3 regions of the Bradyrhizobium sp. CCBAU 53415 genome follow, and region 3 is predicted to be linked to each of the others. Evidence: predicted binding sites of a transcription regulator. Region 3 holds the regulator's gene; each other region holds the start of a gene.
The links. The regulator LexA, encoded in region 3, represses DNA repair genes until DNA is damaged. The targets are predictions, from matches to a motif close to TGTTCNNNNTGTGTTCNG.
Positions count from the first base shown of each region.

Region 1 (3,275 bases), 110 kb from region 3:
TTGTCGATCAGCGCCACGCAGGCGTCGATCACCTCGCCGAGATTGTGCGGCGGGATGTTGGTGGCCATGCCGACCGCGATGCCGCCGGCGCCGTTCACCAGCAGGTTCGGGAACCGTGCCGGCAGAACCACGGGCTCCCGCTCGGAGCCGTCGTAATTGTCCTGGAAGTCGACCGTGTCGTCGTCGATGTCTTCGAGCAGCTTCAGCGCGATCTTGGTCAGGCGCGACTCGGTGTAGCGCATCGCCGCGGCCGGATCGCCGTCGACCGAGCCGAAATTGCCCTGCCCGTCGATCAGCGGCGCGCGCATCGAGAAGTCCTGCGCCATGCGAACCAAGGCGTCGTAGATCGCCTGGTCGCCATGGGGATGGTACTTGCCCATGACCTCGCCGACGGCACCGGCGGACTTCTTGTGTTTCTTGTCCGGGGTGTCGCCGCGATTGTTCATCGCGAACAGGATGCGGCGGTGCACCGGCTTCAACCCGTCGCGCGCATCGGGCAGCGCACGCGCCACGATCACGCTCATGGCGTAATCGAGATAGGACTTCTTCATCTCCTCGTAGATGGAAACGGGGCGAATATCCGAGGGATGCGCCGGCTGGTCGCCGGGCTTGTTGTCGTCGTCAGCCAAGGGGGAATCCGGTGAGTTCTTGTCTGGGAATCATATAGCGCATCGGGGGTCGGATAACCACCCTCGCGGGAGGATCGAGAAGCGCTTTTTCCGCTTATTTTTCCAACGACTTACGGCTTCGGACAAGGTGCCTCGGGCAACCCCGGAAATGGCACCGCGGAACCGCCTCCGACACCCCGAAAACCGCGCCGCGCGGCGCGCCCCACCGGCCCGTTCGCAGCGCTCTGGAGCTGCGGAGTGCCGTCGTCTGAAATGTCGGGTCGATTGAATTCAAGCCGGACATGAAGCGGGCCCGGAAAACCCGAGCCCGCCCCGTCGACTAGCCAGAATTGCTGATACGACACGCCAGGCTCCATGCGCTCGGCGCGTCTCGACAGGCGCGATCCGCGTCCTCAGAACGGGATGTCGTCGTCCATGTCGCTGTTGCGGCCACCACCGGCGGCAACGGGACGACGCGGCGCGCTGCTGACCGGACCGGAGGAGCCGAAATCGCCGCCCGGCTCGTCGCCGAAGCTTCCGCCTCCTCCGCCGCCACCGCGGCCATCGAGCATGGTCAGCGTCGAGTTGAAGCCCTGGAGCACGACCTCGGTCGAATACTTCTCGACCCCGCTCTGGTCGGTCCATTTGCGAGTCTGCAGCGCGCCCTCGATGTAAACCTTGGCGCCCTTCTTCAGGTATTGCTCGGCGACCTTGCAGAGCCCTTCATTGAAGATCACGACGCGGTGCCACTCGGTCTTCTCCTTGCGCTCGCCGGTATTCTTGTCGCGCCAGGTCTCCGAGGTCGCGATACTCAAATTCGCGATCGGCCGCCCGTCCTGGGTGCGGCGGATTTCAGGATCCTTGCCGAGATTTCCAACCAGAATGACCTTGTTGACGCTTCCCGCCATCGCCGCTCTCCACTCCGAATGCCGCTGAATTTCAAAAGGGCGAGGCCCGCTGTCCGCGTTCCTCTGCGCCTGTTGAGGCGACCCTATACGCTTGCGGGCACCAATCAGCCCGCACCCCTCAGGGTTATCCCCACATATAGCATTCCCGTCGGCTCCGTTCCAGATTTGTTCTTCATGCCAAAAGGACAGAACAATTTGGCTTCAGGCCGATGGCAGGGGAACCCGGATGGAACCTTTCCGGGTTCCCGAGAAATACAAAAACCGCTTAACATTCATCAAGTTGCAGCCACCTCAATCGGCCGGCGAGTGTGGCATTTCGGAGACGGACTTTGCCCATTCCTTTGGCTATCGTTGCCTCGGAATTAGTTCATATGGGCGTCGCGCCTGATCAGCCGCTTTCGGAGACATCGAGAAGCGGACGAAACTGGGGAGACTGCAATGAATAAGATTCTGTTTGGTGCAATCAGTGCGATGGCGTTGGGGCTGGCGGCTCCTGCAAGTGCGGCGGATCTTGCCGCGCGTCCCTACACCAAGGCTCCCGCGCCGATGGTCGCCGCCATCTACGACTGGAGCGGCTTCTACATCGGCATCAACGGCGGTGGCGGCACAAGCCACAAGTGCTGGGACTTCGTGACTCCGGCAACCGGCGTTCTGGTCGGCGAGGGCTGCCACAACGCGACGGGCGGCACGGTCGGTGGCCAGGTCGGCTATCGCTGGCAGTCGACGAACTGGGTGTTCGGCTTCGAAGGACAGGGCAACTGGGCCGACTTTACCGGCGACAACATCAGCGCGGTGTCCGGCCTTCGCAACCAGTCCAAGATTGACTCTTTCGGTTTGATCACCGGACAGGTCGGCTACGCCTGGAACAACGTCTTGCTCTACGTGAAGGGCGGCGCCGCCGTCGTCGGTGATCGCTACCGGACCTACGATTTGGCGACCGGTCTCGAATTCGACCGGGCCAGCGAGACCCGTTGGGGCGGCACGGTGGGCGCGGGCGTCGAGTTCGGATTCGCCCCGAACTGGTCGGTCGGCTTCGAGTACGATCACATCTTCCTCGGCCACCGCACGGTCGACTTCACCGGATCCGGCAATTTTGCCGCGGCTCCGCTCGGTGCCTTCACTGCCTCCGATCGCATCAGCCAGGACGTCGATATCGGCCTTATCCGCGTGAACTATCGCTGGGGCGGCCCGTTGATCGCAAGATATTGATATCCGCTGATATTGTTTTGAGATCAAAGGCCGGCCTCGCGCCGGCCTTTGTTGTTCGGGCGCAGAATTGCCCGTGGCAATGAGTCAGTAACCATCACCTTTTGCGGCGTTGTGGCTTTTCGGAGACACAACTTGCGGCTTTGTTGGTGTAAGCATCGCGCCAGTTGGGCCGTTTGAGTCCGCTGCCCTTCCGGTCACGGAAGGCAACAACAGAAACTGGGACTGGGATTAAGTTAAAAATGAAGAAGGTTTTGTTGGCTTCGGCCTGTTTGTTCGCTCTCGCCGCTCCTGCCTCGGCGGCCGATCTCGCGGCGCGCCCCTACACCAAGGCTCCGGTCGCTCCGATTGCTGCGGTCTACAACTGGACCGGCTTCTACCTCGGTATCGTCGGCGGCGGCGCCTGGGAAGCCAGTTCGGGCGACCCGAAGATGCAGGGTGGCTTCGTCGGCGGCACCGCCGGCTATAACTGGCAGACCGGCAACGTCGTGTTCGGCATCGAGGCCGATGGTGCCTGGGCCGACGTCAGCGCCTCGGCGGCTGGCACCGTTTT
Region 1 covers NZ_LBJF01000017.1:128,764-132,038, reverse strand. Annotated here, with positions in the region: gene gyrA (DNA gyrase subunit A) at 1-629, opposite strand, end outside; gene XH87_RS10375 (single-stranded DNA-binding protein) at 1,022-1,516, opposite strand; gene XH87_RS10370 (outer membrane protein) at 1,955-2,725, shown strand; gene XH87_RS10365 (outer membrane protein) at 2,965-3,275, shown strand, end outside.
Region 1: the regulator LexA is predicted to act here: its motif matches at 1,672-1,689, upstream of XH87_RS10375 (single-stranded DNA-binding protein).

Region 2 (3,275 bases), on a different contig from region 3:
CGCCCGAAGCTCGGGAACGAGCGCGCCGTTCGCGTCGAACAGTTTTTCCGGCTCGTAGCTGCGCATCCAGTCTTCGAGTACCTTCAGATGCGCCGGATTTTCGCGGCAGCCGGCGACCGGCACTTGATGCGCGCGCCAAAAGCCCTCCACCTTCTTGCCGTCGACTTCCTTCGGGCCGGTCCAGCCTTTCGGGCTGCGCAGCACGATCATCGGCCAACGCGGCCGCTCGACGCCCGTGCGCCCGTCGCGGGCATGCTGCTGGATCGAGCGGATGCTGGCGAGCGCGACATCGAGTGCATCCGCCATGACACGGTGCATCAATTTTGGATCGTCGCCCGCGACGAACAGCGGCTCATGGCCGAACCCGCGGAAGAGATCGCGGATCTCCGCGTCTCCCATCCGTCCGAGCACAGTGGGGTTGGCGATCTTGTAGCCGTTGAGATGCAGGATCGGCAGCACCGCGCCGTCATGCGCCGGGTTCAGGAACTTGTTCGAGTGCCAGGACGCGGCGAGGGGGCCGGTTTCGGCCTCGCCGTCGCCGACGACACAGGCGACGATCAGATCAGGATTGTCGAATGCCGCGCCGTAGGCGTGCACCAGCGCGTAGCCGAGTTCGCCGCCTTCGTGGATCGAGCCCGGCGTTTCCGGCGCCGCATGGCTCGGAATGCCCCCGGGAAAGGAGAACTGCCTGAACAGCTTGCGCAATCCGTCCGCATCGCGCGCGATGTCGGGATAAATCTCGCTGTAGCTGCCTTCGAGATAGGTGTTGGCGATCATGCCGGGGCCGCCATGGCCGGGGCCGCAGACATAGATCACGTTGAGGTCCAGGGCGCGGATCACGCGATTGAGATGAGCATAGATGAAGTTCAGGCCGGGCGTGGTACCCCAATGGCCGAGCAAACGCGGCTTGATGTGCTCGGGCCGCAACGGCTCGCGCAGCAACGGATTATCGAGCAGGTAGATTTGCCCGACGGAGAGGTAGTTGGCGGCGCGCCAATAGCGATCAAGGAGATCGAGATCGCTGCTCGCGGCAGCTGATTGTTGTTGATTTTTCATGTTCTTGCCGATTGTTGCCGAGCTATGCCCGAGATCGTCACCAACTGTGTTCCGGCGCGATCGATCCGTGTCCGGCATCAAACGGGATCGTTGCGACAGGCATGTTGCGTGAGGTCAAAAGATCGCGCCCGAAATTTGAGCGGCACCTTTGCGTGGGTTGTTTTCCCAATTTTCGTTTGTGTTCTTGATTTGTTCCTTTTGCATGCTATCTTGGCGTCATGAGTCCAGCAGCATCCTCTCATGCTCTCAAGCACCCGCCGGTCAAGGCGCCCTCCGAGCCGGCGGGTGCGGACTCTGATTTTCCGGAACTCGGCGTCGCCATCGAGCGCGCGCGAAGGCGAGGGCGGGGGGCGCAGTCCAACGCCAGCGGCCGCTACGAGGCCGAGGCGCGCGTCGCCTTCGACGACGGCTGGCAGAGCCTGGAAGAGCTGCCGCCATTCAAGACCACGGTCGCGGTCGACACGTCGCGCAAGGTGATCACCCGCAACGATTCCCCCGATATCGGCTTCGACCGTTCGATCAATCCTTATCGCGGCTGCGAGCACGGCTGTGTCTATTGTTTCGCGCGGCCGACCCACGCCTATCTCGGCCTGTCGCCGGGGCTCGACTTCGAGTCGAAACTGTTCGCCAAGCCCGAGGCGCCGTCGCTGCTGGAGAAGGAGCTCGCCGCACCCGGCTACGAGCCGCGGATGATCGCGATCGGCACCAACACCGACCCCTACCAGCCGATCGAGCGCGAGCACAAAATCATGCGCGGCATCCTCGAAGTGCTGGAACGCGCCAGCCATCCCGTCGGCATCGTCACCAAATCGGCGTTGGTGCTGCGCGACATCGACGTTCTCGCGCGCATGGCCAAGCGCAACCTCGCCAAGGTCGCGATTTCGGTCACCTCGCTCGACCCGAAGCTGGCGCGCACCATGGAACCGCGCGCCTCGACGCCGCCGAAACGGCTGGAGGCGCTGAAGCGGCTCTCCGATGCCGGCATTCCGACCACGGTGATGGTCGCGCCCGTGATCCCCGCGCTGAACGATTCCGAGATCGAGCGCATCCTCGATGCCGCCGCCCATGCCGGCGTCAAGGAAGCCTCCTATGTGCTTCTGCGGCTGCCGCTGGAGGTCCGCGATCTCTTCCGTGAATGGCTGATGGCGAACTACCCGGACCGCTACCGCCACGTCTTCACCCTGATTCGCGACATGCGCGGCGGGCGCGACTACGATGCGAAATGGGGCGAGCGGATGAAGGGCACCGGCCCCATGGCCTGGACCATCGGCCGCCGCTTCGAGATCGCATGCGACAGGCTCGGCCTCAACAAGCGGCGCTCCAAGCTGACAACGGACCACTTTGCGCGGCCGAAGCAGAACGGCGACCAGCTCAGCCTGTTCTGAGGAGAAGGTGGAAGAGGCATGGCATGAGTCAGGAATTGGCGGCCCCAGTGCCGAGGCTCACCGTCGTCACGCTTGGCGTGAGCGACATCCGCGCCAGCATCGCCTTTTACGATGCACTCGGCTTCTCGCGCCGGCTGAAGGCAACCGGCGAGGCCGTCGCCTTCTACGATACCGGCGGTCCGGTGCTCGCCCTGTATCCGTGGGATCAGCTCGCGGCAGATGCGGTCTTGCAGGACGCGCCGAGGCCGTCGACTTTTCGCGGCATGACGCTCGCCTGGAACTGCCGGACGCGTGAGGAGGTCGATGCGGTGCTGGCCTTCGCCATCGGGAAGGGGGCCAGCTTGCTGAAGGCGGCACACGAGACCGACTACGGCGGCTATTCCGGCTATTTCACCGACCCCGACGGCCATGCTTGGGAGGTCGTGGTCGCGCCCGGTATCGAGGTGGGCGAGGATCGCCGGGTGCATCTGGCGGACTAGGACAGCCTGAATAGTGGGAATATCCTGGGTTCCCGGTTGCGCCGGCGAAGCCCCTTGCGCACGATCCCGGCCATGATTCGGGACACGTCCGCCAAGAACACAGCCAAGGATGCGCCAGAAAAGGCGTCTGCGAAGAAGGCTGCGTCTGCCAAGCCGGCTGAGACACCTGCGGCCAAAACATCTGCAGTCAAGGCTCCCAGGGTTCCTGCCGGCAAGAAAGCCATCATTGCCATTGCTCCCCCCAGCTTCCGCCGCGAGCGCGCGCTCATCAAGCGCGGCGTCTGGCCGGTTGCCGGGTGCGACGAGGCCGGCCGCGGCCCGCTGGCGGGCCCCGTCGTTGCGGCCGCGGTCATTC
Region 2 covers NZ_LBJF01000027.1:212,164-215,438, forward strand. Annotated here, with positions in the region: gene XH87_RS29270 (phosphoketolase family protein) at 1-1,056, opposite strand, end outside; gene XH87_RS29275 (PA0069 family radical SAM protein) at 1,275-2,441, shown strand; gene XH87_RS29280 (VOC family protein) at 2,465-2,920, shown strand; gene XH87_RS29285 (ribonuclease HII) at 2,993-3,275, shown strand, end outside.
Region 2: the regulator LexA is predicted to act here: its motif matches at 1,236-1,253, upstream of XH87_RS29275 (PA0069 family radical SAM protein).

Region 3 (3,275 bases):
CGCCTGGGACGTCGGTCCGGACGATCCGACCGCGAGTTGACCGATGCTGGCCGTGGCGCTCGTGCTCGCCATCGTCGCCCTCGTGCCGGTCTGTCTCGCCTTCCGGATCATGCCCCGTCGGACTTGAGCTCCCGCCTCCACGACGGAAATCACGCAGGATAAATCGTCTTGCGTGCTGCTTTGCCTCGTGCCCGCACTCGGCTAGAACTCCCGCCACCCATTTGCAGGAGTTTCCGCCCGTGGCCCTCATGCCGGTTTCTGACGCGCTTGCCGCGGTGCTGGCCGGCGCCGAGCCGCTGGCTGAAGAGATGGTCTCCCTCGATGAGGCCTACCATCGCGTGCTCGCGCGCGACGTCGCGGCGCGGCGCACGCAGCCCCCGGAAGCCATGTCGGCGATGGACGGTTATGCCGTGCGTGCGGCCGACGCGGCAACGATCGATTCAGGGCTGACGGTCATCGGTGAGGTCGCGGCGGGCCGTCCGTTCGCGGGAAGGATTGGCCCCGGCGAAGCCGTTCGGATCTTCACCGGTGGCGTCATTCCCGATGGTGCCGATGCGGTCGTGATCCAGGAGGATACGGTTGCCGAGGGCAAGCGCATCACGATCAGGGAAGCCGCGATTCCCGGTCGGCACATTCGTCCCGCCGGCGTCGACTTCTCTGAAGGCGACGTGCTCCTGCGCAAGGGTACCCGTCTCACCGAGCGCGATCTCGCGCTCGCGGCTGCGATGAATTACCCGCAGCTCGCCGTCTGCCGCCGTCCGAAGGTCGCGATCCTCGCGACCGGCGACGAACTGGTGTTGCCGGGCACCACGCCCGGCCGCGGCCAGATCGTCTATTCCAATGGCTATGCCCTGCACGCGCTCGCCCGCAGCGAGGGCGCCGAGACCATCGACCTCGGCGTTGCCGCCGATACGCTGGAGGCCACTTCCGCCGGCATCCGCCGCGCCCGCGACAGCGGCGCCGACATCCTGATCACGACCGGAGGTGCGTCGGTCGGCGACCACGATCTGGTCCAGCAGGCGCTCGAGGGCGAAGGCATCGCGATGGCGTTCTGGAAGATCGCGATCCGGCCCGGCAAGCCGATGATGCACGGACGGCTCGGCGCCATGCGCGTGATCGGCCTGCCCGGCAATCCCGTGTCATCATACGTGTGTGCCTTCCTGTTCATGGTGCCGCTGATTCGCGCCCTGTCGGGCCGTTCGGTGATTCATCATCACCGCGAGCGCGCCGTGCTGGGCCGCGATCTCGGCGCCAACGACCAGCGCGAGGACTATCTGCGTGCGCGCCTCGAGACAGGCGGCGACGGCACGCTCGTCGCCCTTCCCGTCAGCCATCAGGACTCCTCTCTGCTTGCGAATCTCGCTGCGGCACAGGCACTTCTCGTACGCGCACCGTTCGCGCCGAAGGCCGAGGCCGGCACGCCTTGCGAGGTGCTGCGGCTCCCCCTTTAAGTCGCGCGGCCACACGCGGTCCGCGAACTTCGTCGCGTTCACGCTAAATTAAGCAGTTGCGGAACACATATCGAACATATAGTGTCCGTTCATGATTTGTTTCGAGGATGTAGCGGCTTATCGCTGATTTCATCGTCTCGGAATCGAACGACATCAACCGGGGGACTTTGGTCGAGATGTTGACACGCAAACAATACGAGCTTCTGCGGTTCATCAGCGAACGTCTGAAGGAAAGCGGCGTGCCGCCGTCCTTCGACGAGATGAAGGATGCGCTCGATCTGCGCTCGAAGTCGGGCATCCATCGCCTGATCACTGCGCTCGAGGAGCGCGGCTTCATCCGCCGCCTGCCCAACCGCGCCCGTGCCATCGAGGTGATCAAGCTGCCCGAGCTCCAGGCCGCCGCCGGCAATCGCCGCGGCTTCACGCCGAGCGTCATCGAGGGCAATCTCGGCAAGGTGCGCGCAACCTCCAGCCCGCCTGCGGACGAGGGCGAACGTCCCGTCGCGGTGCCCGTGATGGGCCGCATCGCGGCCGGCACGCCGATCGAGGCGTTGCAGACCCGCAGCCACACCATCAGCGTGCCGCCCGACATGCTCGGCTCGGGCGAGCACTACGCGCTCGAAGTGCGCGGCGATTCGATGGTCGAGGCCGGCATCCTCGACGGCGACATGGCGCTGATCCAGCGCAACGAGAGCGCCGATACCGGCGACATCGTGGTGGCGCTGATCGACGACGAGGAGGCCACGCTCAAGCGCTTCCGCCGCCGCGGCGCCTCGATCGCGCTAGAGCCCGCCAATGCCGCCTATGAGGTCCGCATCCTTCCGCCGAACCGCGTGAAGATCCAGGGCAAGCTGATCGGGCTTTACCGGAAGTACTGACCGGTCCGGCGGCCGCCCGACACCGATTGGAGCGGATCGTATCCGCTCCGGCTGGATGGTCATTCCGGTTCTGCTCAGATTATCCGGCCCCTCTTCCGGCGCTGCATCCTCGGCACGCCGCTCGAAGCAACATGGCTTCGCGGCCTGAAAGTTCGAGCCGGCGCCATGCGCCAGATCCTTCATGGACAATCGTTGCAGCGCTGATCGCAGCATCAGCGCTGCAAGCCGTTGCCACACAATGACACCGCCATGTGCGCAATGAAGCGGCGGTCAGCGAGCATATCCGCAACGCGCGCGGTGCATCGCGCAGCCTCAGCAATCGAGCTGGCAATAGCGAGTCGGTCGGCACCCGCGGGGCGCCGAGATGCGCCGTCGAATGCGCAGGAGTGAGCTTTGTTCCTATCGAAACCAGGAAAGATAATGTGATCGCGGCTTGCGAGGCCCAGCCGCAGATTTGCCTACAACCAAGCAGAGCGTCGTATACTTTCACCTTGATAGAGGCCTGTGCCTCCAAAGGAGGTGCGGGTTGCTATCTTCGCATGAGGAGCACCCGATGTGTGACTACAGCCTGCATGCCGTCGCGACTCGCCCCGCCGAAGTCGGCGAGACGATCGTCACGACAACCTTCCGCGGAACTTCGACCCGCGGCTTCGCCTCCGAAGCCGATCTGTCCGTCGCGGTCTGCCTGCTGCCGGGAACGGAGCTCGCTTTCGCCGACAATGTCCGTTACGACAACCGCTGGATCTGGACGCGCACCGTCAACTCCCGCGTCGGCAAGTTCGGCAAGGTCGATCCGCACATTCCCGATCGCCATCATGACGCGATCGAATTCCCCGACGGCAAATACGTGCTGGTGACACAGCTGGTCGAAGGCCAGCGCGCGACCGTGCTGCAATTGCCGGTGACCCAGCCGGTTGGCGAGCGTGAGCACAAGCCGCAGACCGTC
Region 3 covers NZ_LBJF01000017.1:23,713-26,987, reverse strand. Annotated here, with positions in the region: gene XH87_RS09875 (hypothetical protein) at 1-40, shown strand, start outside; gene XH87_RS09870 (molybdopterin molybdotransferase MoeA) at 240-1,451, shown strand; gene lexA (transcriptional repressor LexA) at 1,628-2,329, shown strand; gene XH87_RS09860 (hypothetical protein) at 2,883-3,275, shown strand, end outside.